DNA from 2 places in the Subtercola sp. YIM 133946 genome. Region 1 is predicted to be linked to the other one. Evidence: predicted binding sites of a transcription regulator. Region 1 holds the regulator's gene; the other holds the start of a gene.

Region 1 (14,265 bases):
CGCGGCTGCGCGGGCTCGACCCCACGAAGATACTCTGGCTCGTGGCCGCCAGCCCGCTGATCATGTTCAACTTCGTCGTCGGCGGACACAACGACGCCCTGATGCTCGCGTTCATCGTCGCCGGCATGTACTACGCCCTGACGAAACACCCGATCGTCGCCACGCTGCTCGTCGCCGCTGCCATCGGGGTCAAGCCGATCGCTCTGCTGGCACTGCCGGTCATCGGCATCATCTGGGCGGGTCAGAGCCGCACCCTGCGCAGCACCCTCAAGTACTGGATTGCGACGTTCGCACTGTCGGGCGCCGTGCTTGCCGCCATGGGCTGGGTCACGAACGTCGGTTTCGGGTGGATCTTCACGCTCGCCACGCCCGGCACCGTGCAGCACTGGTACGCCCCGGTGAGCATCATCTCCGGCGCGTTCGGCGGCACGTTCGACGCCCTCGGCCTCGACAGCACCACGCCGGTCTCGATCGTCAAGATGGCGGCCCTCGCGCTCATGGTCGTGTTCGTCGCGTGGATCATGTTCACCATGCGCAAGATCGATCCGCTCACCCGTCTCGCGCTCGCCTTCGCCGCCGCCGTGCTCTCGTCGACGGTCATCCACCCGTGGTATGCGGCGTGGGTCGTCGTGCTCTTCGCTCTGGTCGGCCTCAAAGAGGGAATCCAGACCCATCTCGCCGTAGCGGTGACGATCTTCTTCGCCTCGGCGAGCATCGCTGAGACCATGGACATCCCCGATGCCGTTCAGGGCGATGTGGTCTCGCAGATCATCCGCAACGTCATCATCAGCGCAGGCGCCGTCGCCCTCATCGCGGCGTACTGCCTGCACGAAGACCTGTCGCTCACCGTCTTCGTCAGACGCCTGCGCGACGCGTGGCAGCAGCGCACAGCCACCCGGGCCCTCGCCCGCGCGAACAGCGCACCGGTCTTCACCGGCGTCTCACACGCGCCCGCCTCGAAACCGCCGTCGCGTACCGACTCGCCCTGACGGTCAGAGGCCGAGCTTCTGCACCCAGTACGACAGAAACGCCGCCCCCGCCTCGTCGTGCACGAGGTCGCCCTCGATGATCACCCGGTACGGGCGGTCGAGCACCCCGTCGGCCGGCCGCACGTCGACGTGCGCCACGTCGTACCCAGCGGAGTACAGGTAGTCGGCCATCTTGTAGTCGCTGCGCGAGTCGCCGACCGACCGCCAGACGTGCGGAACCTCGCCCAGCTCGGTGAAGTAGCCGAGCGCCCGTTCGGCGCCGCGGTCTTTGTCGAGCGTGACCGACTCCACGTCGCTCGAGATGATCGTCGGGTCGATGCGAAAAGGCACGTCGCCGGCGGCGTTCGCCACCTCACGGTCGCCGTACCGGGCACCCAGCCCGTGCTCGACCAGCAGGTCGAACGCCAGCTCGTTGTACTCGAGCTGGGCGGCCTGGAACACAGCGTGATCTACCTCGGTGCGCTGCTCGACCGACACCATGGCGCGCTTGGTGGCGTCGAAGAACATGGTGTCGGCGAAACGGTCGTCGATCATCCGTCTGATCTCGTCGGCAAAGTACTGCGGCAGCGACACGCTGGTGTCGACCTCGACCTCACCGGGCCCGCCGGGGCCCAGAGTGAACCACACCGCGCCCTTCTCGCAGACCACGAACATGCGGCCGCCCGACGCCAGCGCCGCACTCAGCCCCGCGGCCATCAGCGGGGCAACCACCTGTTCGCGAACGAACGCGTCGCTGCGACCCGTGATGAAGGCGATCGGTACACCCCCGGAGGCTAGCTTCACCAGGTCGGTGAGGATGCCCGGCTGCACGATCGAGCGGGTCAGCGGTGACGCGATCGGCCCGTCGATGTCGAGCAGCAGTCCGAGGGGCGCAGTGGTCATGCCCCCCATTCTCGCAGCCGTCAGGGGCGCCAGACGACGACCTCGGTGCGGCGCTGGGTGCGCGTTCCGCTCTTCAGGCTGACGATGTCGCCCTCGGCGCCGGCCGCGAAGACGCGGCGGCCGGGGCGGTTGAGCAGCTCGTCGGCGAGCGCCGATTCGAGCTCGCGCACGCGGGTGGCGAGCTGCTGGTTGAGGTTCTCGAGGTCGAGGATGCGGCGGATGCCCTCCAGGGTGATGCCCTCGGCGCCGAGCCGCGCTATCTCGCGCAGCTGCATGACATCGCGCAGCGAATACCGCCGCGACTTACCGGCGGTGCGCTTGGGCACGACGAGGCCGAGCCGGTCGTACTGCCGCAGCGTCTGCGGGTGCATCTCGGCGAGCTCGGCGGCGACGGCGATGGCGAACAGGGGGGCGTCTTCGTTCACTGGCACGCTCATCGCCCTCCTGTTCGCCTTTCGTGATTCTCTATGTTGTCACCGGTTTCGATACGGCTCGCTTCGCGTGCCTACTCAACCAGCGTTGTTGCGCGTGCCTACTCAACCAGCGGCGTGTGGTCGTGCTACTCGTGGGCCTTGGCCAGCAGCTCGGCCCGCGGGTTCTCCTGCGGTTCGAGAGCGTGGAAGGCCTCGAGGGCCTCACGGGCCTCGGCCGACAGGTGCGATGGAACCGCGACCTGAACCACGGCGAGCAGGTCGCCTGTGCCCTTGGCTGTCTCGACGCCGCGGCCCTTGACCCGCAGCACGCGCCCGCTCGGGGTGCCTGCGCCGACCCGCAGTTTGACGGGGTCGCCACCGAGGGTCGGAACCTCGATGGTGGCACCCAGCGTCGCCTCGACGAAGGTCACGGGCACGTTGACCCGGAGGTTCAGCCCGTCACGTTCGAAGACGGGGTGCTTGCGCACCGACACCGTCAGAACGATGTCGCCCGCCTCGCCGCCGTCGGGGCTCTTCTCGCCCTTGCCGCGCAGCTTGATCTTCTGGCCGTCAGACACACCGGCGGGAATCTTCACCGTGATGGTGCCGCCGTCGGAGGTCTGCAGCTTGATCGTGTCGCCCTTCGTCGCAGTGACGAAGTCGACGGTGGTGCGGGCGCTGATGTCACGGCCCCTGGTCGGGCCGCCGAAGCCGCGGAATCCGCCGCTCGGCTGGCCGAAGCCCTGGTTGCCACCGAACATGCCGCCCAGCAGGTCGTCATACCCGGCCTGCTGGAAGGAGTAGTTCGCGTTGCTCGCGCCCCCACCCCGGCCGCCGCCCCCGAACATGCCGCCGAACACGTCTTCGAAGCCGCCCGACTGGCCCTGGCCACCCGCCGTGAAGCGAGCACCAGAACCCATCGCGCGAATCTGGTCGTACTCTTTGCGCTGTTCGGGATCAGACAGCACCGAGTTGGCCTCGCTGATCTCTTTGAACTTGGCTTCGGCCGAAGCGTCACCCGGGTTCGAGTCGGGGTGGTACTGGCGGGCCAGCTTTCGATACTGCTTCTTCAGGTCAGCCTCAGAGACGTCTTTCGACACCCCCAGCACCTTGTAGAAATCCTTATCGAACCAGTCCTGGCTAGCCATTCGGCACCGCTACGACAACTTTCGCCGCGCGAAGCAGTGACGAGCCCAGGTAGTACCCGGTCTCGACGACATCTGCGACGGTCTCGATCTGAACGTCGGCGCTCGGCTGCTGAAAGATGGCCTCGTGGATCTGGGGGTCGAACATGTCGCCCTTCGCTCCGAACGGGGTCAGGCCGAACCGCTCGACACCGACGCGCAGCTTGGCCACGATCGACACGAACGGCCCCTCGGCGAGGTCGCCGTGCTTCTCGGCACGGTCGAAGTCGTCGAGCACCGGCAACAGCACCTTGACGACTTCGCCGACCGTGCGCTCACGCTCGATCTCTCGGTTCGCCTCGGTGCGCTTGCGGTAGTTCGCGTACTCGGCGGTCACCCGCTGCAGGTCGGCGAGCCGCTCGGCGGCCAGGTCGGAGTCGTCGGTCTGGCCGGCGCTCACGGCATCGAGAAAGTTCAGGTCGTCGTCGTTGAGCTCGCCTTCGCCCACGGTCTCACCTTCCTCTGCTGCCTCGGAGTAGCCTTCTGAATCGTCGTCGCCGGTCGGCGTCTCGACATCGGGGCCTTCGGCCTCGATGAACGACGCGTCTTCAACCGGCTCACCCGTCACCGGGTCAGTTGCGTCTGCACCTGACCCGGTCGGGTTGCCCTGGCCTGACTCCTCGTCGCTGTGGTCGTTACCGCCATGCTTTGATTCGTCTACGGCCATTGTTACTTCTGCTCTTTCGTTTCGTCGTCGTCGACAACCTCTGCGTCAACAATATCCTCGTCAGAGGGAGCCTCTTCAGAGGGCGCCTCAGAACCGGATGCCGCCGCGGCCTCGTCGGCCTGCGAGTTGGCGTAGATGGCCTGGCCGAGCTTCGACTGGCTCTCGTTGAGCTTGTCGAACGCGGTCTTGACCGCCTCGTCGTCGTCACCGGCGAGGGCGCTCTTCAGAGCATCCACATCGGCCTGAACCTCAGTCTTGACGTCGTCGGGCAGCTTGTCTTCGTTGTCTTTGATCAGCTTGTCGATCGAGTAGGCGAGCTGCTCGCTGGTGTTGCGGGTCTCCGCAGCCTCGCGGCGCTTCTTGTCTTCGGCCGCGTGCTCTTCAGCCTCGCGAACCATGCGCTCGATGTCTTCTTTCGCCAGCGACGAGCCGCCGGTGATCGTCATCGACTGCTCTTTGCCGGTGCCCTTGTCTTTGGCAGACACGTGCACGATGCCGTTGGCGTCGATGTCGAAGGTGACCTCGACCTGCGGGATGCCGCGCGGAGCCGGTGCGATACCGGTCAGCTCGAACGTACCGAGGTTCTTGTTGTCGCGGGTGAACTCACGCTCGCCCTGGAAGACCTGGATGGCCACCGACGGCTGGTTGTCGTCTGCGGTCGTGAAGGTCTCGCTGCGCTTGGTGGGAATGGCCGTGTTGCGCTCGATGAGTTTGGTCATGATGCCACCCTTGGTCTCGATGCCGAGCGACAGCGGAGTGACGTCGATGAGCAGAACGTCTTTGCGCTCGCCCTTCAGCACGCCGGCCTGCAGTGCGGCACCGACGGCCACGACCTCGTCGGGGTTGACGCCCTTGTTGGGCTCGCGACCACCGGTCAGCTTCTTGACGAGCGACACGACGGCGGGCATCCGGGTCGAGCCACCGACGAGAACCACGTGCGAGATGTCGGCGACCGAGACACCGGCCTCCTTGATGACGTCATGGAACGGCTTCTCGGTGCGGGCCAGCAGGTCTTGCGTCAGCTCTTCGAACTTCGCGCGGCTGAGGGTCTCATCGAGGTTGGCAGGGCCGCTCTCGGTCAGCGAGAGGTAGGGCAGCTGGATGGTCGTCGAGAGCGAGCCCGACAGTTCCTTCTTGGCCTGCTCAGCCGCTTCCTTCAGGCGCTGCTTGGCGATCTTGTCGTTCGAGACGTCGACACCGGTCGAGTCCTTGAAGCGCTTGACCAGGTAGTCGACGATGCGCTGGTCCCAGTCGTCGCCGCCGAGGCGGTTGTCACCGGCGGTCGAACGCACCTGGATGGTGCTGAAGTCGTCGTCTTTGCCCACTTCGAGCAAAGACACGTCGAAGGTACCGCCACCGAGGTCGAAGACCAGGATGAGCTCGTCTTCCTTACCCTTGTCGAGGCCGTACGCGAGCGCCGCAGCGGTCGGCTCGTTGATGATGCGCAGCACGTTGAGGCCCGCGATCTCACCGGCCTCCTTGGTGGCCTGGCGCTCGGCGTCGTTGAAGTACGCGGGAACGGTGATGACCGCGTCGGTGACCTTGTCGCCGAGATACGACTCGGCGTCACGCTTCAGCTTCGCGAGAATGCGGGCCGAGATCTCCTGCGGGGTGTACTTCTTGTCGTCGACGGCGACAGTCCAGTCGGTACCGATGTGACGCTTGACACTCGCGATGGTGCGGTCGACGTTGGTGACGGCCTGGCGCTTCGCGGTCTCACCGACGAGCACCTCGCCGTCTTTGGTGAATGCGACGACCGACGGCGTGGTACGGAAACCCTCCGCATTGGCGATGACGGTGGGTTCTCCACCTTCGAGCACGGACACAACTGAGTTGGTGGTTCCGAGGTCGATTCCTACGGCACGAGCCATGTGCTTTACTCCTTCTTGGCCTTGCGGCCGGCTTAAGATGATGCAGACCCATGTGATGCATACTTGAGTCTTCTACGCTCAAGTTTACCGGAGCGTCCCTCCCTGTCAAGCTCTTCGACGAAAAACTTGAGCTAACTTGACTCAACTTTAAATACACCGTCGGTTTACCGTCGAACTGTACTGTGTGCTCATGACTGCAACTCAGGCGAGCGCCGCAGGGCCCGCGGCGACCATTCCGCGCTCGCGCGTTCTCGCGTGGGGCCTGTGGGACTGGGGCGGATCGGCGTTCAACGCGGTGGCGACCACGTTCGTCTTCACGGTCTATCTCACCGGCAACAGCACCAGCCATCCGTTCGGCGACGAGACATTCGTGTCGGCACAGCTCGGCTGGACTCTGGGTGTCGCCGGCCTGCTGGTCGCGCTGCTCGCGCCGATCACCGGCCAGCGCTCTGACGTCTCGGGCCGGCGCAAGCTGTGGCTCGCGGTCAACACGTACATCGTCGTCGTCATTCTGGCGCTGATGTTCTTCGTGCAGGCGACACCCGACTACCTCTGGCTCGGCCTCGCTCTGCTCGCCGTGGGCACCGTGTTCTTCGAGTTCGCGACGGTCAACTACAACGCCATGCTCTCGAGCGTGTCGACCCGCCGCACCATCGGCAACGTGAGCGGGTTCGGCTGGTCGATGGGCTACTTCGGCGGCATCGTGCTGCTGCTCATCGTGTACTTCGGCTTCATCCACCCCGACGTGGGGCTGTTCGGTGTGACGAGCGCCGACGGCCTCTCTGTTCGGGTGTCGATGCTGATCGCGGCCATCTGGTTCGGCGTCTTCGCCCTGCCGGTGCTGCTCGCCGTGCCCGAGTACCACGCCCCCGCGGCCGCCCGGCGCGACAGGGTCAGCTTCTTCGCCTCGTACGCCCGCCTCGGCCGCGACATCGCCCGGCTCTGGCGCACGAGCCGCCAGACGCTCTACTTTCTGATCGCCAGCGCGGTCTTCCGCGACGGCCTGACCGGCGTGTTCACGTTCGGCGGCATCCTCGCGGCCGGAACCTTCGGTTTCTCGCCCTCGGAGGTCATCATCTTCGCGATCGCCGCCAACGTGACCGCCGGGCTCTCGACCGTACTGGTCGGGCGCCTCGACGACAGGCTCGGGCCGAAACCGGTGATCGTGGCGGCGCTGATCGGTCTCGTCGTCTGCGGCCTCGCGGTGTTCTTCCTGCACAATTCGGGCCAGATCGCGTTCTGGACGTTCGGGCTCGCCCTCTGCCTGTTCGTCGGCCCGGCGCAGTCGGCCAGCCGGTCGTTCCTCGCGCGCATGATTCCGGCGGGCCGCGAGGGCGAGATCTTCGGCCTCTACGCCACCACGGGCAAAGCCGCGACGTTCCTGGCACCGACGGCGTTCGCCATCTTCGTCTCCATCGGCGGCGCGCAGTACTGGGGCATCCTGGGCATCGTGCTCGTCATCGCCATCGGGCTCGCGGTGCTCATCCCAGTCTCGGCGAAGGCGACGCAGGTCGAGGCTGGTTGAGTAGCTCCGCAGGAGCGTATCGAAACCCGCGTGAGGTTTCGATACGGCGCTGCGCGCCTACTCAACCAGCGCGGCGGTCAGGGCCCAGTACCAGATGAGCAGCAGCGTCACGATGAACCCGGTGAAGAAGTTCAGCCAGAGAAAACGGCGCCAGCCGAGGTTGGCTCGTTCGGCATCCGCGTCGCTGACCGACCAGAACGGCAGCACACTGATGGCGTACGGCAGTGCCAGCAGGCCGGCGATCGGGCCGGGCCACGCCGTGAACAGCATGAGGATTGCGGCCAGCACGTACGCCGCGAACGCGAACCGAACGGTCTGCCGGCCGCCGATGACCGTGGCGATCGACGCGATGCCGCCCTCGCGGTCGGGCACGATGTCTTGCACAGCACCGAAGGCGTGGCTGGCGATTCCCCAGAGGAAGTAGGCGACGAGCAGTGCCCACAGTTGCGGAGTGAAGACGGCGCCGGCGAGCACCAGGCCATAGACCGCGGGGCTCACGAAGTGCGTGCTCGACGTGAGCGAGTCGACGAACGGGCGCTCTTTGAAACGCAGACGCGGGGCGCTGTAGGCGATGACCGCGAACACACTGACGGCGAGCACCAGCCACGACAGCGGCGAGCCGACGATGACGAGGTACACCAGGAACGGGATGTTCGTGGCCGCCGCCGCGATGAGCGTCGGCCGATGCAGCGCGCGGCTGAGCACGGCGCCCTCGACGCCGCCCTTGCGCGGGTTGCGCAGGTCGGACTCGTAGTCGAACACGTCGTTGATGCCGTACATGGCCAGGTTGTAGGGAATCAGGAAGTACAGGGTGCCGAGCACGAAAGTCAGGTCGACGTCGCGGGTGGTGAGCAGGTAGCCCGCCGCGAACGGGAAGGCCGTGTTGATCCACGAGAGCGGCCGCGACGAGAGCAGCACCTGGCGCAGAGTGTTCACCGTGACTCCCCCTCCGGTCGCGCATCGTTCAGAACATTGCGGGAGTCTCGTGGATCATCCACACGGGCACCCGAATGTCCTGAGAAGTTCGGCAGCAGGGCCCAGAGGGCGGGCAGCAGCAGCACGGCACCGACGGCGTAGGCGAAATCTTCGAGGGGGGCCACGCCGATGAAGGCGCCCGAGATGAGGGCACGGTCGTAGCCGACGAGGCCGATCGAGATCATCACGTTGTCGAAGACGGCCGTGACGACGAGCAGGATGCCCGCGGTGACGACGAGCGGCAGCAGCCGCGGTCGGCGGCGAACGATGCGCGCGACGATCGCGAGCAGCACGGCGGCCGCCAGGAAGAAGGCGTTCAGACCCCAGTAGGTCACGGGCGGCCCCCCGGGGTGCGGCGGCCCTGCGCGGCGGTGCGGCCGAGCATCCGGTTCGCCGCCGAGAAGAGGTTCATGGTGAGGTAGCAGAGCAGGGTGAGAAAGAAGAGTTCTTCGAGCGGCAGCTCGCGGGCCACGACGATACCGGTCATGAAGCTGGTCTCGCCGCGGAAGAAGATGCCGAGGCCGATGCCGGCGAGATCCCAGGCGAGGAAGAAGAGCACGCCGACGACGAGCACGATGGCGGCGCGGCGTGCATCGGCCCAGAAGAAGAGGCGGAACCGCCGGTCGAGCAGCACCATTCCGGTGAGCGCGACGGCGAGCCCGAGCAGGTAGAGCAGGCCCATCAGGCGGAGTCGGGGGTGGGCGCCGGGGCCGGCTCGGGTGCGGCGGTGGCCTCGCGCACGGTGAGCGGCGGCTCGGGGAGGGCCGTGGTGGAGGTGTCGCCGCGCAGGCGCTTGATGACGAGCTCGGCGCTGATCAGGCACATCGGCAATCCGATGCCGGGAATGGTCGACCCGCCCGCGTAGTACAGCCCCTTCACCTTCTTGCTCACGTTGCCGGCGCGAAAGAACGCGCTCTGCCCGAGGGTGTGCGCCGGGCCGAGGGCGGTGCCGTTCCAGGCGTTGAGGTCGTCGGCGAAATCGGCAGGGCCGACGGTGCGGCGAACCGTGATGCGCGAGACGAGGTCGGGGATGCCCGCCCACGACGCGATCTGCGCGATCGCCTCATCGGCGATCGCCTCGACCTGCGGCGAGCCGGCGCCGTCTTCGCCGCCGTGCCCGATCGACGGATCGGCGGGGATCGGCACCAGCACGAACAGGTTCTCCGAGCCTTCGGGCGCCACCGAGGCATCTGTGGCGCTCGGCCGGCAGACGTAGATCGACGCCGGGCTCGGCACCGACGTGGCGCCGCGCCGGCCGAGGCCCGCGATGCCGGTCTTTCCGAAGATCTGCGTGAAGTCGGACTTCCAGCTCTTGGTGAAGAACAGGGTGTGGTGCAGCAGTTCGGGCAGTTCGCCCGAGACACCCAGGTAGATCAGCACGGCGCTGGGGCCGGCGGTCTTCTTGTTCCAGTACGAGGCCGGATACGTCTGCAGCTCGGGCAGCAGCATCGTGGTCTCGACGTGCTCGAGGTCGGCGGCCGCCACCACGATGTCGGCGTCGAGCGAGTGGGCGGTTCCGGCGGCGTCGAGGTACTGGATGCCCGACACCCGGGCCGGGGCGGCGCCTGACCTGCCGGGAGGCACGGTGGGGTCGCCATCGCCGGGGTCGCCGTCACCGGGGGTGCCTTCGGTGGAGGTGCCTCCGGTGGGGGTGCTGGCTGCGCTGCCGTGAGGCGTGCCAGCGCTGGGGCGCACGGCGTCGTCGTCGATCTCGCCTGCCAGCACGCGGCGCAGCTCGTCACGGTCGATGACGTTGGTGTCGAACTCGTGCGTGTCGTAGTCGTACGCTCCGGGCGCAGGCTCCGGATGCGCGGCCGCCTCCACCTCGTCATCGGTGGTGACGATGCGGCTGACGCTCGCCCCGGTGACGATCTCGACCCCGGCCTCGAGGGCGAGTCGTTCGATGGTCTCGATCACCCGGTGCAGTCCGCCCTGCGGATAGAGCACCCCGTCGTCGAGGTCGAGGTGACTCATCAGGTGGTACATGCTCGGAGTGGAATATGGAGACGATCCGAGGAAGACGGCGGGGTAGCCCAGAATCTGCAGCAGCCGCGGGTCGCGCACCGTGCGCCCAGCGAAGCTGTTCAGCGACTCGACCAACAGGCGCACCAGCCGCGGCGAACGCTTGGTGACCGGCCCGGTGAGCAGCGGACGCAGGTCTTCGAAGGTCGAGTAGAGGAAGTAGCGTTTGGCCAGGTCATAGGTCTCAGCGGCCGAATCGAGGTAGCCCGCCATGCGCACGCCCGACCCGGGTTCGAGCGACTCGAACAGGTCGAGATTCTCGTCGCGCGACGCCGCAATGTCGACGGCGTTGTGCTCGTCCTGGAACAGCACACGGTAGCCCGGGTCGAGCTTCTGCAGGTCGAGCTGGTCGGCGGCGGTGGTACCCATCAGTCGGTAGAAGTGGTCGAACACCTCGGGCATCAGGTACCACGACGGGCCGGTGTCGAAGCGGAAGCCGTCTTTCTCCCAGAGCCCGGCCCGGCCGCCGACGCTCTCGCGCTTCTCGACGAGCGTGACCCGGTAGCCTTCGCGGGTGAGCAGGCCGGCGACCGCGAGTCCGCTGATTCCGGCGCCGATCACGACGGCGTGCGGCCTGGCGGTGGCCATGACGTCGTCGAACGCGGCACTCACGCCGGGCAGCTCGGTGAGACGGGTGATCTCGACCGTCTCGGCCTCGTCGAACGGCACGCCGGGCATCCCGTCGCCGTCGGTGAGACGGGTGATCTCCACGGTCTCGGCCTCGTCGAACGGCACGTCGTCGGGCCCGCCCGGAGTCTGCGGGCTCTCGGGGCTGTCGGGGCTCACGGAATCTCCTTCGGTAGGCGCCCCGCCGCGGCCGAAGCAGCGATGCGGAGCTTGACGGGGTTGGGCACCCGGATGCGCGTCTGCGCGAGCACGGCGGCCGGCGTCGCACGCAGTCGAGCCGTGAGTTCGGTGAAGAGCCCCTGCGCCAGCGCGACCGCTCGGCGGCTCGACGTGGGCAGATAGCCGAGCACGCTGCGGGCGATGCGCAGGTCGTTCTCGATGTCGTCGAGGATGAGCGACTTCGCCTGCTCGCTGAACGTCGTCACGTCGACACCCGGAAAGTAGCTGCGACCGAGGCCCGCGAAATCGGCGGCCAGGTCGCGCAGGAAGTTGATCTTCTGGAAGGCGGCGCCGAGGTGCCGGGCCCCGTCGACGAGGTCGGCTCGCCGGGCATCCGTCACCGTATGCCCCTCGAGGAATGCAGCGAGGCACATCAGTCCGACCACCTCGGCAGAGCCGTACACGTAGAGGTCGAAGCTCTCGGGGGTGTGCTCGACCGCGGTGAGGTCGGCCCGCATCGAGGCGAAGAACGGCTCGACGAGTTCGGCTCCGAACGAGACCTCGCGGGCGGTCAGGGCGAACGCGTGCACGACGAGGTTGGTGCTGTACCCGGCGTCGATGGCGTCAAGGGTCTCGCGCTCGAGGGCGTCGAGCATGCGTTCGATGGTGACCACGTCGAGTGAGGCCGAGGCGGCGACCCCGTCGACGACCTCGTCGGCGAGGCGCACGAGCGCGTAGATGTTCTCGACGTGCTGCCGCACGTCACGGCCCAGCAGCCGGGAGGCGAGGCCGAACGACGTCGAATACCGGTGGATGACGATGCTCGCCGTCTCGGTGGCGACCGTGTCGTAGAGCGAACGCGCCGGCGACGTCATCGCACCCGCTCGAGCACGGAGTCGATCACCGGCGTGAACTCGGCGCGCACCGTGTCGGGCAGAGCCGGTGACGCCAGATGGTCGGATGCCCGGGCCGCGTAGGCGCGCGCCAGGTCTTCGGCGTACTGTCGTGCCCCGCATTCCTCGAGCGCGCGCCGCACGACGCCCGCCTGGGCGCGGGTGAGGTCGGGCAGACCGAGCCAGCGCGAGATCTCGATCCACTCGGGGCGACCGGAGGCGTAGGCGATGAGCACGGTTCGCTTGCCTTCGCGCAGGTCGCCGATGGTGGTCTTGCCGGTGGCGGCCTCGTCGCCGAAGACGCCCAGCAGATCATCCACGATCTGGTAGGCGATGCCGATGTTGCGGCCGAAGCCGGCGAGCGCCTCGACCGCCTCCTGTCCGGCGCCGGCCAGCACCGCACCCGCCTCGACCGGGGCCTCGAACGAATACACGGCGGTCTTGAGGCGCTCCATGTCGACGACCTCGTCGACGGTGGGCATCGACTTGAGCTGCGAGAAGTCCACGTCGAACAGTTCGCCGGCGGCCGAGGCGAACATGGCCTCGTCGAAGATGTCGTGCAGGCGCTGGCGCATCTCGTCGTCGACACCGGCCTTGTCGATCATGCGGAACGCGTTGAACAGCGCCAGGTCGCCCGCGATGACGGCGACCGACATTCCGCGGTGCTCTGCGGCAGGCACGGGAATGCCGGCGGTCTGCGCGAAGTCGCGGTACACGCCCGAGACGTTCACGCCGCCGCGCCTGATGAAGTCGCGGTCGATGACGTCGTCGTGCACGATGAGCGCGGTGTGCAGCAGCTCGAAGGCGGCGCCGATGTGGGCGGCGGCCTCCATGTCGGTGCCGCCGAGCGACTCGTAGGCGCCCATCACCATCGACGGCCGGAAGCGTTTGCCGCCGGCCGTGTTTCGCTCCAGCGTCTGCCACAGCGTCACGTATCGCTCGCCCACCGCGGCGGCGCGATTCGTGGAGATCGCGAAGAACCGGTCGAGCACAGCATCGACCTGGCTCTGCCGGCGCTCTGCTGAGACCACGAGGTCGTATGGGTCCACTCTGCGAGCGTAACCCAGTCGGGCGAAAGTTCGGCTGAAGGCGTCAAGGCCTTGCGTCGGGGCAGGTCACCTGCTGTGCTGGGGAGCTATCGTCAGCAGGCTGTCTAATTTCGCAGCGGCGTTAGGCTGGAGTCACAGCAGAGGAGGCGGGCGGGTGATCACGCAGCACGGGGTGGCACAGGTCGGGCAGCTCGAGCATGAGCAGGTCGAGCACGTCGAGCATGAGCACGTCGAGCAGGTCGTGCTGCTCGATGAGGCCGGTGTGCCGATCGGAGTGGCCGACAAGGCCCTCGTGCACACCGCCGACACCGCTCTGCACCTCGCCTTCTCGTGCCACGTCTTCGACGAGGCCGGGCGCATCCTCGTCACGCGGCGGTCGCTGCAGAAGCGCACGTGGCCGGGTGTGTGGACCAATTCGTTCTGCGGGCATCCGGCCCCCGGCGAGCAGATGGTCGACGCGGTCGCCCGCCGCGCCGAAGCCGAGCTCGGCGTCGCCCTCGACTCGCTCGAGCTGGCGCTGCCCGACTTCAGGTACCGCGCCGTCGACGCCTCGGGTCTGGTCGAGAACGAGATCTGCCCCGTGTTCACCGCGACGGTGACGGATGCCCTGCTGCCCAACCCCGGCGAAGTGGCCGAGACGCAGTGGGTCGATCCCGCCGCGCTGCTCGCCGCCATCGAGGCGACCCCCTGGGCGTTCAGCCCCTGGCTCACCCTGCAGCTGCCGCAGCTCGCCCTGCGCTGACCCGCGCGTCAGCGGAGCGACACCGTGAAGCCTCCGGGGGCGGGGGTGAGCAGCACGTCGGCGAGGGAGTCGACCACGATGTCGGCGTCGAGTTCTGCGCGCTGGTGAGTGGAGACTACGGCGATGGTGAAGCATCCGGCGGCCTTCGCGGCGGCGAGACCGGCGGGGGCGTCTTCGAACACCACGCAGTCGTGCGGGTCGACGTCGAGGCGGCGCGCTCCCTCGAGAAACGGGTCGGGGTTGGGCTTGCCGCGAGAGGTGTCGTCC
Region 2 (14,265 bases), on a different contig from region 1:
GGAAAGCCCGGGTGAAACTGTAGAGCGTGACGCCCTGGACGGGAGTGCCGAGCTCGGTCACGATGCCACCGCCTTCATGGTCTTCTCGTTGTGCTCTTCGATTCGGAGCACGCCGTGTTCGGTGACGATGTAGGGGATGAAGAGCTTCAGGGCGACGCGCACTTCATGATCTGCCTCCGGGTCGGCCAGCGGGATGTCTCCCGTGACGACGACGGAGTCGGTGGGGAACCACCACTCGTCGATCACCCCGACAAGCTCGTCCAGTGTGTAGGTGCGGTCATTCATGGTCCAGCGGATCGATTCGGCCGGGGCGGCGACGCCGTCGACGCTGAACTCGACCTCGGAGACCGAAGCGGCGGGGAGCGATCGGTACCAGGGAAGACGTACCTCGACGGTGGTCTTCTGGCCGTCGGTCTTCAGGGTGTTCTGCTCGATGATGCGATCGGGAATCATCGCGACCTCCTAGTCTGCGCGCCAGAGCCCATCACGGGCGGCGACATCTTTGTCATTATTCAGCCATTCTATTGTTGCTTTTCGACATAAGTCAACGATCCGAGAGGCGATGCACGATATCTCGTGCGCCCTTCACCGCAAGCGCCACCGAGGTGAGCGTGGGATTGCACGCCGTGGCGGTCGGGATGACGTTGTTGCCCGCCAAGTAGAGCCCGTCGACCTCCCACGTCTCGCTGTTGGGCCCGACGACACTCGTTCCGTCGTCGGTCTCACCCATGCGGGTGGTGCCCTGGTAATGCAGCGAGGCTCCGAGGGGAAGCTGGAACGGCGCATCGTCGAGAGGCTCACCCACAGCCCGTGCCAGCGTCATGATCTGGGCCTTCGCCCGTTCGATCGTCTCGCGGTCCCCGTCGGTGAGCGCGTAGTGCACCCGGATGGCAGGAAGGCCATAGCTGTCGGTGGCGTCGTCAGAGAACTCGAGCCGGTCGTCGGCGCTCAGCTCCTTCGCGCAGAAGAGGCCGAGCCCGACGATGGAGCCGGGAACGACGGGGTCGTCGTCTGCCAGGGGAACAGGAGAAGCATCCAGCTGCATGATCTGGCCATGGAACGGAAGGTCGTCGGTGAAGGGCACCCAGCTGACCCCGCTCGACTCCCCGAGCGTGCCGGCCACCTTCTGGCCCTCGGGCACCGGCAGGTCTTCGATTCCTGTGATGCGGGCGGCAAAGACGACCTGCGACTGGTCATTGAGGTAACGGCCAAGTGCTGTCGGCCGTATGCCGGAGGCCCACAGGAGCTGGGGGGTGCGCAGCCCGTCAGCTGCGACGACGACAATGCGCGCGTGCACCTCATGCGTCTCACCCGTACGCCGGTCGTGCACCTCGACGCCGACCGCGACTCCGTCATCGACGAGAACGCGCACAGCAAGCGTCTCGTCGAAAAGGGTGAAATTCGGGTTGTTCCGAGTCTCATCTCCCAGAACCACATCGGAACCCGACCACACCAGCCTGCCGTCTTCGCGGCGATGCACGGCGAGGGGCATCTTCTGTACTCGGGCAGCCGGCGCTCGACCCTCGTCTACCGCGGCCGCAAGACGCTCGCGCAGGAGGTCGCCGAGCGGCGAACCGTCGAAGGCGTCAGTGGTGACGCCGAGCAGCCGGTCGGCCTGACCGATCAGCTCGTCGAGCTCGCCGGTCGCGTCGAGAAACCCGATTCGTTCGCTGGCACCGGGCCGGGGGCACGCCGCCGTCCAGTGCGCGCCCATGCCGCCGACATTGCTCGACATTGCGGCCAGGGGCAGTCCGTCGCCGCTGGCCGCGAAGTCACCGTCAGGCAGCAGGAAGGTGCCGGGGCGCGCGCGCCGCCCACCTGCGGCGACGGCGCGAGGCGAGTTGAGAGTCGCCTCTCCCGGTGCCGAACCTTCTGAACGGCGCTGTGCGTCTGATCGACTGTCATCGTCGACGATGTTCTTCACGTGCGAGCCGGCCGGTTGAGACACCGTCGGGCCCACCTCGAACATGGCGATCGTGAGGCCGGGGCTGTCTTCGCTCAGGATGCGGGCATAGGCCGAGCCGGTCGGCCCGCTGCCGACAATGGCGACGTCGACCTCATCTGGGTACCGCCCGGTCATATGCGGGCTGCCACCTCGCGGATGAGGGCGACAGAGGCATTGCTCTCGGTGGTGGGGTAGTACTCGAGCCCGATCGGACCGTCGTAGCCACCGGCGCGCAGCAGGCCCAGGCGCTCGTCCCAGTCGAGCGAGCCGGTTCCCGGCTCGCCGCGGCCAGGGGTGTCTGCGAGCTGTACATAACGGATGAGCTCGCCGCCATTGGCGAGTTCAGCGGCCATGTCTTCGCCTTCGACGGCTGAGTGATAGATGTCGTACAGCACGCCGAAGAATGGTGAGTCGACGCCGCGAGCGACGTAGACGCCCTCCGAGGTGCGGTCCAGGAGCGATCCGGGGTGGTCGACTCGCACGTTCACCGGCTCGAGCACCAGGGTCACACCCGAGCCGTCGATCTGATCGACCGCCTTCTTGTAGATTTCGACGAGGTCGTCGAGCTGAGTCTGCCGCTTCGACCCACCGAAGCCCGTTCCACTGCCGACAACGATGCGGGGACAGCCGAGCTGCTGAGCTATCGCGACGCCCTCGTCGAGCTTGGAATAGAAGGCTGAGTGGTCGCGCGGCGGAATCATGAACTGCGTACGGGGCTCGGCCAGTTGGGCGACCAGCGACGTGCCTGTCTCCTCGAGCGCCGCCTTCAGCGCGGGAATGTCCTTCGGTTTGGTCGGAGCGTCGACCCCGGTGGGGCCCCACATCTCCACTGCGGTGAAGCCGGCGGCGGCCGCGGCGCGTACACGATCGTGATAGTCGCCGGCCTCGGTGTACAGAAGTTCGATGTTGGGCGCGAGGGTGTACATAGAGCTCTCTTTTCGTGGGGATTGATGCTGATTGAAACGCGCCGCCGTTTAGTGGGCGACGCCGGTCGGGCATGCGGATGTTCGGTGATTCGTCACCGGGAGCGGCGCTGCGCCATGTGCACTCTTTCTGACTTCGCTGTCGGAGGTCGCCGTTGTGAGATCGGGATCCACCATCATCATCTCACTTCTTATGCCTGAAACGCACATATGTATTATCGATATGCGACATAACCCTGGGGCCGTCACGGCAGTCGTTCTCCCCGCCATCGTTGCCGCTAGGTGGTCGGCACCGCGGGTGCTCAGGCGGGCTGCAGCGACCGCATGCTGCGGCGAATCAGATCGTGCTGGCGACGCACGAGTACGAGGGGGTCGACCTCGCCGATCTCGGCGAAGGCGTGGCCCTCCCATTCGCTCGACCAGTACCCCCGATAGCCGCCCTCGACGAAGACGCGAACCAGTTCGGGGTAGTCGATCGCGGGTTCGTCGCCGTTCTCGTCGATGTCGTAGAACTTCGCGTGCACGTGCATGATCTGCGGCATGATGTCTGACCACTCAGAGGGGTCGACGTGGCCGTGCATGTTGAATGCCAGGTGGGCGAACGATCCGAGCCGGCCCGGGTCGAAGTCGCGCCCGCGCAGATAGCCGATGAACTCCTCCTGCCGCTCGCGCATCGACGCATCCGTCGCCCAGATCTGCTGCAGCCGGTCGAGGGCCGCCTCGTCGAGCCCGGCCCGCGCGACCGCTCGCAGCAGCGTCGGCGACATGCTGTGCATCGTCGACGAGAAGTCGGCGACGAACCCGAGCAGCGGCGAATCGAGGTCGTCGTACACCTCGCGCACCCTGACGATCTCGGGGGCGTTCGGGCCCATCGGAGCGTGGATCTCGTAAGCCAGCTTCAGGTCGAGCTTTTCGGCGACCGGCAGCAGACGGCGCAGCAGATCGGGCTTGGCACTCTGGATTCGAACGAGCGGGAAGCCGAGACGGTGAGCGCCCTCGAAGAGCACCTCGCTGAACTCGAACTCCTCATCGGGCGTCATATCGCGGTCGCGCCGGCGCCCCATGTCGAGATTCGCCCCGAACGAGCTCTCGTCGAAACCGTGCTTGTCGAAGGCGGCCCGCCAGGTGCGCACGAACTCGTCGGAGACGACCGGATACGTCGGCAGCACCTGAGACGCCACGATCTCGATGCCCGGCCCGATACCCAGCTCTGCGACGCGGTCGAGCAGTCCTTCGAAGTCGAACCAGCCGGCCCTGAACTCGGCACTCGCGGAGTACAGGGTCAGGCCCAGCTTGAAGGGATCGTGCTCGGTGGCGGGCGGTGGTGCGGCCACGTCGGTGACGAGAACCGGATGCTCGGCATCCGTCTCGCGCACCTCGAGCTCGAGCGTCTGGCGCACGATGTTCGGCACGTAGATGCCGGGGCCACCATCAGCCCCCGGCGCGATCTGCATGTAGGGCAGGCGCAGCTCGCCCGAGATCGCCACCTCGTGCTTCTCGCTGACGGCGAGAGCTCGATCGCGTCGCACGATCAGCAGCGGGTGCTGCTGCAGGTACCAGAGAACCTCGCTCTGCTCAGGAAGCTCGGCGATCGAATACCGGGTGCCGTCGAGCTCGAAGGCGAGATCGTCATCAACGACCGGCGTGCCGTCGATCGTCACGCCGAGGGTGGAGACCGACGAGAGCCACAGGCTGCGGTACCACGGAATGGTGAGTGAAAGCGCGAACCCGTCGGGGTGCGTGCGCAGGCTGGCGTCGTCGATGAGTCCGTTGGGCATGTCTTCTCCAGTGGTGGGTGTTGTTCTCAGGCGAGCGAGTCGGTGGTGGTGCGCATGAGGGAGTGGTGGCGTCGAACCTGTTCGATCGAGCGCCACGGTTCGCGCTCGCCTTCGTACTCGCTCGACAGGTATCCCGTGTAGCCGGCGTCTTTGATCGCCTGCAGAACCGGGCGCCACGGTATCTGCTGGTCGTCGAGGTTCTCGTCGATGTCGTGGAACTTGGCCTGGATGAAGACGACATAGGCGGCCACGTCGGCGAAGTCGGCCGGGTCGACACCGATTCCGTCGAGGAAGGCGGGCCGGGTCTCGCGCGTCTCACCCGGGCGCAGCGGAATGGGTCGGTCTTGAAAGATGCCTGTGTCGATGAGCAGTCCGAAGTTCTTCGTACCGGTGCGCTCGATCAGCCCGATGTAGTCGTCGACCACGGGGTGCCTGATCGGCGTGGGCGAGTGGATCTCGGGGCAGATCACGATGTCGAGTTCGTGCGCGAGGTCGAGCGAGCGTTCGATCGATTCGGTCCAGATCGGGTCGGGAACCAGGTCGCTCGACACCACCCCGATCTTCGGCCGAACGAACCGGAAGCCGAGCGTCTTGGCCAGGCGCAGGTCGCGCTGAACCGTGGCGGCGCCCTCGAGGGCGGTCATCGGGCGCGCGTGGCTGCCGCTGGAGTGCAGGCGGGTGTCGATCCACGACCCGTAGTTGGTCGGCTCGAGGCGGTAGTGATCGAGCAGGGCGAACCAGCGGTCGATCCACGCCGTGCTCGGCTCGGGGTAGTTCTCGACGTGGCCCTCGCCGAGAATCTCGACCCCGGTCGCGCCGACGTCGGCGACTGCGGCCAGAGCCGTCTCGAGGTCGAGAACGGTGCCGAAGTCTGACATGAAGCTGTAGAGCGAGACACCGTACTGGAAGGGGGAGCCCCCGCCATCGGGCGAGAGCGTGACGAACCTGGTCACGCGGTACACCGAGGGCTGGTGCTCCTCCGGCACGTACGACATGCGCAGACGCAGTTCGATCGACACCCGGTGGGTGCCCTGGGGCAGCCCGCCCTCGAAGGGCACCGTCACGGTGGCCGCGTTATCGAGCTGCCAGCGAACGCCGTCGCTCTGCCACAGCTGGTCGAGGGTGTAGGTCTGGCCCTCCAGCGTCCAGAGCGGCACCTCGGCCGGAACGTCGACGAGGTCGCCGACCCGAACCGACACCCCGTCGATGAGCGAGGCGGCCATGCCCCGATACGAGGGCATGCGCAGGCGCAGCTGGAATCCGGTGACGTGCTCACCGTCGCGAACGTTGCGGAAGCCGACGGACTGGATGAGGTCTCTTTCGAGAAGCATCGTTGCTCACTCTCGTGTCAGGGTGGGACACTGATGACGTTAGCATGCTTATGTCGCATTTGCACATAAGTCTGCCCAGAAGGTTCTAAAGGAGCGGCCATGACCGAGACGACCTCGCGAGGCATCGAGTGAACCCCCGCCCGTTCGCCGACCTGACGGGCAAGGTCGCCGTCATCACCGGCACGGGCAGCGGCCAGGGCAGAGCGGCCGCCCTGGCATTCGCCCGCGCCGGTGCCACGATAATCGGCTGCGATCTGAACACAGCGGGCGACGCCGAGACGCTCGAGCTGGTTCGCGCCGCCGGCGGAACGATGGTCAGCACGGCGCCCCTCGACCTCGGCGATGAGACTGCTGTCGCAGCGTGGGCGGCCGGCATCGCGGCCGACCATCAGCGCGTCGACATCGTCTACGCCAACGCCGCGGCCACCCGGTTCTCGCCGTTCGAATCGACCACCGCAGACGAGTGGCATTTCGTGCTGCGCAATGAGCTCGATGTCGTCTTCTTTGCGCTCAAGCACACATGGCCGCTCCTGCGGGCAAGCGGCTCCGGTCGCGTCGTGCTCGTGGGGTCGACCGCCGGAATCTCCGGGTCGACCACCAACAGCCGGGTGGCACACACGGTGACGAAGGGCGGCATCGTCGCCCTCACAAAACAGCTCGCCGCCGAGGGCGCTCCCGACGGCATCCGGGTGAACTGCGTGAGCCCCGGCATGATCGCCACGCCGGCGACGGCCAACGATCTGCTCGCGCACGATCATCCGATGGCCTCGATCGCCGAGGCCATTCCGTTGAAACGCATCGGAACACCCGACGATGTCGTGGGGTGTGCGCTGTTCCTCTGCTCAGACGAGGCAGCCTACGTCACAGGCGCGAACCTCGTCGTCGACGGTGGATGGTCGGCGGTACTACCCGGCTGACTCGGCCGCTCGGCCGGCGACGCGCTCGCTCGCGGGCGGGGCGTCGAGCGCGACCGCGAAGGCGGCCCCCGTCTTCTCCTCGAGGTCACCGACGCTCACGCCGGGGGCGACAGAGCGCAGCACGAGGCCGTCGGGTGTCACGTCGAACACGGCCAGGTCGGTGATGATGCGGTGCACCACACCCGCCCCCGTCAGCGGCAGGTCGCACCGCTCAACGACCTTCGGCGTGCCGTCTTTGGCGGTGTGCTCGGTGATCACGATCACCCGTGGTGTGCCGGCCACGAGATCCATCGCCCCGCCCATGCCCTTCACGAGCTTGCCCGGAATGGTCCAGTTCGCCAGGTCACCGTTCGCAGCCACCTGCAGGGCGCCGAGAATCGCGATCTGCACGTGGCCGCCGCGGATCATCGAGAACGAGGTCGCCGAATCGAAGAAGCTGCCGCCCTCGACGAGGGTGACGGTCTGCTTGCCGGCGTTGACGAGGTCGGCGTCTTCGTCACCCTCGAACGGAAATGGGCCCATGCCCAGCAGCCCGTTCTCGCTCTGCAGCGTCACCGAGACGCCGGGCGGCAGATGGTTCGCGACCATCGTCGGAATGCCGATGCCGAGGTTCACGTATTCGCCGTCGCGAAGCTCCTGAGCAGCGATCGCTGCCATCTCGTCTCGTGACCAGGCCATGGTGCTGCCGCCCTTCAGACGCCGGCCGCGGTGCGCGGCCGAACGGTTCGTTGTTCGATCTCCTTGTCGCGCGCGGTCGCCTGAACGAGCCGCTGCACGAAGATTCCCGGGGTGACGATGATGTTCGGGTCGAGCGCCTCGTCGACGACCTGTTCGGCCTCGACGATGGTCACCCGTCCCGCCGTCGCGACGTTCGGGTTGAAGTTGCGGGCCGAATGGCGGTAGATCAGGTTGCCCGAACGGTCGGCGCGGTAGGCGTGCACCAGCGCGACATCGGCGACGATGCCGCGCTCGAGCAGGTAGGTGTGGCCGTCGAACTCGTGCAGCTCTTTGCCGTCGGCCACCGGGGTGCCGACACCGGTCTTCGTGTAGAAGCCCGCGATTCCTGCGCCCCCGGCACGCAGCCGCTCGGCCAGTGTGCCCTGCGGCACGAACTCGACCTCGAGCTCGCCCGAGAGAAACTGCTGCGCGAACAATCTGTTCTCACCGACGTACGACGCCAGCACCTTCGTCACCTGGTGGTTCTCGAGCAGCAGGCCGAGGCCCTTGCCGTCGATGCCCATGTTGTTCGACACGATGGTCAGATCGGATGCTCCGCTGTCGCGCACCGCCTCGATCAGGTCGAACGGGTTGCCGCTCAACCCGAACCCACCGACCGCGATCGTCATTCCGTCGCCGATCACGTCTCGCAGAGCATCCGCTGCGCTGCTGTAGACCTGGGTCATCTGCCCTCCTTCATTGCACACGGAGCCGCCCACAACGTGGTCGCAGCGCCGCGCTGCCGACGGTACGGGCATCCATTGCCCGGGTCAACGGCCGCCCGTAGAGTGGTTGGAATGTGGGCAACCCAGAACGTCGTGTCTACATTGTGGACATACGGAGGGCTCGGATGACCGAGGTGAAGGGCGCACAGGTCGTCGGCCGCGTCGGCCTCATCGTGCGGGCCGTCAGCGCCGACGCCAAGACCGGCATCACGACCGCCGAGGTGGCCCGCCGCACTGGCATCACCCGGCCGACCACCCACCGGCTGCTCACCTCGCTCGCCGCCGAAGGTTTTCTCGACCACGACAACCGCACGGCGAGGTGGTACCTCGGGCCCGAGCTCTACCTGCTCGGCGCCCTCGCCGCCGAGCGCTACGACATCGCCGACGTCGCTCGGGAGAGCGTCGAACTGCTCGCCCGTGAGACCGGCGAGAGCGCGTTTCTCTCTGCCCGCCGCGGCGACGAGACCGTCTGTCTGCTGCGCGAGGAGGGCAGCTTTCCGGTGCGGTCGTTCGTGCTCTACGAGGGGGTTCGGTTTCCGCTCGGCGTCGCGTCGGCCGGAATCGCCATCCTCGCCTTTCTCAGCGATCCCGAGGTCGACGAGTACCTCACGCGCGAGCCACTCGCCGACCGGTGGGGCGAAGAGCACTCCGCCGACAGCCTGCGCAGGCGCATCGCCGAGACCCGGGCCCTCGGCTACGCCGTGAATCCGGGCCTCATCGTCGAGGGCAGCTGGGGCATGGGCGCCGCCGTCTTCGACACGCACGGCAAGCCGGCCTGGGCGCTCAGTCTCACCGGCATCGAGTCACGGTTCAGCGCCCGCCGCCGGCCCGAACTCGGCCGCCTGCTGCTCGAACAGGCCCACCGCGTCACGAGGCGCCTGCACGACCTGCCCGGATGACGGTCCGCGGTGGCGGGTGGCGGAGTGCGGGGCTGCGCGGCGGGGCTACGCGTGGCGGGCTGCGGGCTGCGGGCTGCGGGCTGCGGGGCATCATCGGATGCCCCCACCCAGCGGGGGCATCCGGTCGCTGGTGTTCTAGCTGTCGAGTGTCGCAGGGTCGCGGTGGGTGAGCCAGCTGTTGATGCGGTGGAAGTCGGGGGTGAAACCATTGGCCACGCCCCAGAGCACAGCCTGGATGCGATTGCTGACGCCGATCTTGCGGTAGATGGTGCGCACATGGGTCTTGAGCGTGTTCGGGCTCAGGTAGGTCAGCGCGGCGACCTCCTCATTCGTCTTGCCCTGGGTGATCAGGGCGAGGATCTCTGACTCGCGGTCGCTCAGTCCTTCACGGCGACCCGGCCAGTCCAGCCCGGATGACACACCCGACCTCTTGGGGATGGCGCTGACCACCCGCTGACCCGCATGCACCGCTTCCAGCGCCGCGACGAGCTCCCGTGCCGGCAGGGCCTTCGAGAGGTAGCCGTGCACGCCCAGGCGCTGGGCGCTCTCGATCAGTTCGGGCTGGAAACTCCAGGTGTAGACGACCACTCGCCTGGCCAGCGGGTTGCTGACGAGCTCGCCGATGTCACGATGGTCTGACTCCGGCTGGGCGAACGTGTCGTACAGAACGATGTCGACGCTCTCGGTCAGCGGCTTGTTGGCGTCGATCTCGGTGACGACGATTCTCTTCCGGTAGTGGTCGAACATGTGCGCCAGGCCCGTGAGCACGATGTCGTAGTCGTCGACGAGCGCGACGGTGATGGGTTTGCTCACAGTCTCAGACATGCCGCCTACCGTAGCCGAATTCAGGGAGGTGAGATTCACGCTCAGGGGTGATTCGGCGCTGAACTGTTTCAGGTTGAGTAATGGTGGTTTGTAGCGCGTCGCAGAATGGGAGCAGAGTGTGGGAACCCTGATTTACGGTTCACCGGGAGCTGAGATCGAGTTCGACGACCGCGCCCTGATGCATCTCCGCAGCGTTGTCATCGCGAAGCTCCGCCGGGAGGAGAAGTTCACCTTCACCTGGGACGACACGCTCACCGGCACGACCAAGACGCTGTGGTGTCACCCGGCGATCCCGATGCAGTTCGTCGTCGCGGCGGGCGAGGACCTCCCGCTGAATCGCGCCTGGCTGCAGGAGCTGACCCTCTCGGCCAACAGCGGACCAGGGCTCCGTTTGGTGCCGGAGCCCGACAGCGCTCCCCCAGAGTCCCGCCACCCCGCGCGGGCTCAGTAGACGGATGCGACTACGCCTAGGCGACGGTCACTGTGGCGGGCGCCGGCGAGCGTTCTTGAGTGCGTAGAGCTGCCGGTCGGCCCGGTCGCGAAGTGAGTGCGGCGTGTCACCGGGTGACGCTTGCGCGAGCCTGAAAGACCACCCGGTGCCGAACTGGTCGCGAAACCGGTCGATCGATGAGGTCGCGTCGTCAGCCGTGGTGTCGGGCATCACGATGAGGAATTCGTCGCCTCCGATGCGGGCGACGGTGTCGAGGCGCCGAGTGGTCTCCTGTAGTCCGCGAGCGAAGTCGATGAGAAGCTGGTCGCCGGCCGCGTGACCCTGCGTGTCATTCGTGTGTTTGAAGTCGTCGAGGTCGAAGATCGCGATCGTCATCGGCAGACCCGATCGTGACGCGCGGTCGAGTTCGAGACCGATGCGTTCGTCGAGTCCTGACCGATTCAGCACCCCGGTCAGCGGGTCTGTCTTGACCTCGCCATCCAGTTTCGACTTCAGGTACGACGCAGCTTCGAGACAGAAGACCGAGGCGAGGGCCAGATTGATCCAGGTGATGAACACGTGCTCGATCGGGTTGACGAACAGCGACGTCGCCGAACAGATGAACGCGCCCGCGATGACGGCCCGGGCCACGCGTCGCCGGTAGAACCAGCCGAGGTACGTGGCGAGCATCGGGTACAACACCACATTGTTGATCGATGCGACAGGCGCTGTCGACACCGCCAGCTGCAGGGACGTGACGAGAAAGAACACGATCGTGCCGGCGAGCCCCACGCCTCGCGTGAACCGTGCGCCGCGAAGAATCGGAGTTCCTGCCAGAATCAGGGTGAGCCCGATCCAGCACCACGTCCAGACGCTGCCGAACGGATTACCCGTCGACGTGAAGACGTCGACCAACCCACTCGCCGCTATCACCAGGCCCGCCGCAGACGTGACCCAGGAGAACGCAGGAATCCCGGCCGGAATCAGCGCGCCTCGCCACCTAGCCATTCGGTATCTCCCCCCACACGTCAATTATCGTGCAGGGCGCCCCACTCGCCGGCCCGACTGTGCCGCATCCACCGTCTGCGCCCGCGAGACAGAGCCTCGCCGGCTCACCGTCAGCGCCGTTGCGGTCGACCGGGTCGCCACTCCTCGCGCCCCTCGGGCGTCAGGTCGAGGGAGCCCCACAGCGTCCACAGCAAGTCGAGATGCCGATCATCCTGACCGGCACTGCTGGGTGGTTTCTGGGCCGTGTAGAAGTGCCGGATGCTCCCCTCCCGTCGGGTGAAGACCGTCATCAACGAGCTCAACTCTCCCGAGCTCGAGATCCCTCCGCTGTCGCGTGAATAACTGCCGTCGGGGTCGGCGAGCAGGCGCACATTCCGCCACCCGCGACTGCGCCCGTACGCGCGGAGCGGCGCCAGGGGCGACGGCGCGACGATCGCAAAACCGACGCGTTCGGCCAGATCGGCGGCGGCACCGTCGAATCCGTCGATAAGAGACGTGCACATTCGACACGGCTGCTGCGTGCTGCCGTCGAACATGAAGTTGTACAGCATGACCGTCGAGTGTTCACCGAAGAGGTCGCTCAGTCGAACGACCGTCGAACGGTCGGAGGCGTCGATATCGCTCGGCCCCTCGAGAAACTCGTAATCGTCGACCACGCTGCCGGGCGGCAGCGCCCGACGCTGCTCGGCCACTGCCTCGATGGCCCTGGTGAGCTCGTGCTCCGCTTCTCTGAGCTGGTCGCGCGCGACCGCGTACCCCTCGTCTGCCTGTGGCCACCGCGGCCCGCTCATCTCCATGAACCCAATCTCGCAGCACAGAGCTGAAGATCCAAGCCTGGATATTGGCACTCTCGGGTGTGGAGTGCTAACATTTTTCCCACGAAGTTGAGTCACACCGACTCATACACACAAGAAAGGGGAATCCTCATTATGGCAATGTCTTTCGATCCTTTCAGCGAGCTCGACCGTCTCACCGGCAACCTGCTCCAGTTCCGGCCGGGCCCGAAGTTCATGCCCGTCGACCTGTATCGCGAAGGTGACCAGTACATTCTGAACGCCGACCTGCCCGGCGTCGACCCGGGATCGGTCGACGTCGATGTCGACGGTCAGCTGCTCACCATCCGCGCGCAGCGCACCGCCGCCGCGCACGAGGGCGCGAAGTGGTTGACGCAGGAGCGGCCCAACGGTACCTACCTCCGCCAGTTCAGCCTCGGCGAGGGCGTCGCGTCAGAGAAGATCTCGGCGACGTACGACAACGGCGTGCTGTCGGTCGTGATCCCGGTCAGCGAGAAGGCGAAGCCACGCAAGATCGAGATCAACGCGGCGCAGACGCCCGACGATCAGAAGACGATCACCGTCTGACAGACCGGTGCGGGGCGGCGCCTGAGCGACCCCTCACCCGCCCCGCACCCAGCATTCATGGTTGGAGGTGTTCTGCTGTGTACAACGCCACTTCCGTCAGGGAAGAGCCGGTCGATGAGCGGTTCCTCGACGTCATTCTCGGCGACCAGGATCTAGCCGACCTCGCCTTCTGGATGATCATCCAGAGCGAGTGGCCCCCAGTAGTGAAAACCGGCTGCACAGACGACTGCCGTCCCGCCGCGTGGAGCGCGCCCGAGACCACTCGCGAGCATCCTCGCGCGGAGCACGTCACCGAGATCGCGCCGTGGATGCGATCGCCTCCGTCAGCGGCGGGAGCCCGGTAGACACGAGGGCGCGGGAGCACTCATCTGAGCGAGTGTTCCCGCGCCAATGTGTGCGTCTGGGTCACCGGCGCACTCGCCGAACGGAACGATGCTCGACCGCCAACACGCTCACGCATCCCACGATCAGCACCAGGAGCGCGAGACTGATGGGGCCGGTGCCCAGACCGAGGCCGCCGCGTGCGGGCGGCACGGCCATCCAGTCGGCGAACGACGCACCCAACGGCCGGGTCACCACGTAGGCGAACCAGAATGCGGCGACAGCATTCATTCGAAAGGCGAGGTACGCCACAGCGGGTACGGCGATGATGACGGCGAACAGGATGCCCGACCCGAGGTAGCCCAGGTCGAAGACCGTCGCGGTGAGGTCGCCCGCGGCCGTGCCCAGGGCGAACGTGGCCAGAACCGCAGCCCAATAGAAGGCCTCGCGGCGCCGCGTCGTGATGCTGTGGATCGACAGGGTGCCCTCGCTGAGACGCCACACCACGAAGACCACCGCGAGCACGACCGCGAAGACCACCGTCGAGACGGCGTACGGGATGCCGAGCCCGACATGGGCGACGTCGGCCGCCATCGTGCCGAAGACGCTGACCAGCACCACGGTCATCCAGTAGATCCAGGGTGAGTACGCCGTCGCGCGAAACTGAACGACGAGCGCGATGACGAGCGCGATGCCGGTGAGGGGAATCACGACGACCGGATCGAACGTCACCGCGAAGAAGTCTGACGTCGTCTCTCCCATGCCCGTCGTCAGCACTTTCGTCACCCAGAACAGTACCGAGACCTCCGGAACCTTCGACGCGCGGGTGGCCGCGACCAGCCTGCTCACCACTCGGCGCCTCTCGTTTGTTGCGGCGCGATGAACACCAGCGCCACGCAGGTGATCAGCGCCAGGGCGAGGTGCATGAGAACGAGAATGAACACCCCTGCGGCCGGCTGACCCGTGTAGAGGATCCAGGCGTCGGGAGCGAAGCCGACGACCGTGACGATGACCGCCAACCAGACGTAGAGACGACGGGCACGGGTGCTCACGAGTGTGACGAGCGGCCAGGCCAGGGATGCGAG

The links. Region 1 encodes HspR, which represses chaperone genes until heat shock. Its sites were predicted from a motif close to AAGTTGAGTCNNNNNGACTCAACTT; they were not measured.
Region 2: the regulator HspR is predicted to act here: its motif matches at 12,380-12,404, upstream of V3W46_RS14395 (Hsp20/alpha crystallin family protein).

Annotation. Positions count from the first base shown of each region.
Region 1 covers NZ_JAZHPE010000050.1:113,493-127,757, reverse strand. Annotated here, with positions in the region: gene mptB (polyprenol phosphomannose-dependent alpha 1,6 mannosyltransferase MptB) at 1-989, shown strand, start outside; gene V3W46_RS17615 (hypothetical protein) at 993-1,871, opposite strand; gene V3W46_RS17610 (heat shock protein transcriptional repressor HspR) at 1,892-2,308, opposite strand; gene V3W46_RS17605 (DnaJ C-terminal domain-containing protein) at 2,431-3,432, opposite strand; gene V3W46_RS17600 (nucleotide exchange factor GrpE) at 3,425-4,135, opposite strand; gene dnaK (molecular chaperone DnaK) at 4,138-6,006, opposite strand; gene V3W46_RS17590 (MFS transporter) at 6,197-7,531, shown strand; gene V3W46_RS17585 (prenyltransferase) at 7,589-8,467, opposite strand; gene V3W46_RS17580 (lycopene cyclase domain-containing protein) at 8,464-8,841, opposite strand; gene V3W46_RS17575 (lycopene cyclase domain-containing protein) at 8,838-9,188, opposite strand; gene crtI (phytoene desaturase family protein) at 9,188-11,116, opposite strand; gene V3W46_RS17565 (phytoene/squalene synthase family protein) at 11,311-12,189, opposite strand; gene V3W46_RS17560 (polyprenyl synthetase family protein) at 12,186-13,256, opposite strand; gene idi (isopentenyl-diphosphate Delta-isomerase) at 13,429-13,998, shown strand; gene V3W46_RS17550 (HAD-IA family hydrolase) at 14,007-14,265, opposite strand, start outside.
Region 2 covers NZ_JAZHPE010000045.1:71,584-85,848, reverse strand. Annotated here, with positions in the region: gene V3W46_RS14465 (sugar phosphate isomerase/epimerase family protein) at 1-61, opposite strand, end outside; gene V3W46_RS14460 (C-glycoside deglycosidase beta subunit domain-containing protein) at 58-453, opposite strand; gene V3W46_RS14455 (GMC oxidoreductase) at 545-2,080, opposite strand; gene V3W46_RS14450 (TIM barrel protein) at 2,077-2,871, opposite strand; gene V3W46_RS14445 (C-glycoside deglycosidase beta subunit domain-containing protein) at 3,171-4,646, opposite strand; gene V3W46_RS14440 (C-glycoside deglycosidase beta subunit domain-containing protein) at 4,673-5,977, opposite strand; gene V3W46_RS14435 (SDR family NAD(P)-dependent oxidoreductase) at 6,106-6,894, shown strand; gene V3W46_RS14430 (CoA transferase subunit B) at 6,883-7,572, opposite strand; gene V3W46_RS14425 (CoA transferase subunit A) at 7,587-8,297, opposite strand; gene V3W46_RS14420 (IclR family transcriptional regulator) at 8,462-9,235, shown strand; gene V3W46_RS14415 (response regulator transcription factor) at 9,371-10,060, opposite strand; gene V3W46_RS14410 (DUF7882 family protein) at 10,179-10,511, shown strand; gene V3W46_RS14405 (GGDEF domain-containing protein) at 10,539-11,498, opposite strand; gene V3W46_RS14400 (DUF899 family protein) at 11,609-12,295, opposite strand; gene V3W46_RS14395 (Hsp20/alpha crystallin family protein) at 12,428-12,859, shown strand; gene V3W46_RS14390 (hypothetical protein) at 12,937-13,203, shown strand; gene V3W46_RS14385 (COG4705 family protein) at 13,265-14,029, opposite strand; gene V3W46_RS14380 (DUF6069 family protein) at 14,026-14,265, opposite strand, start outside.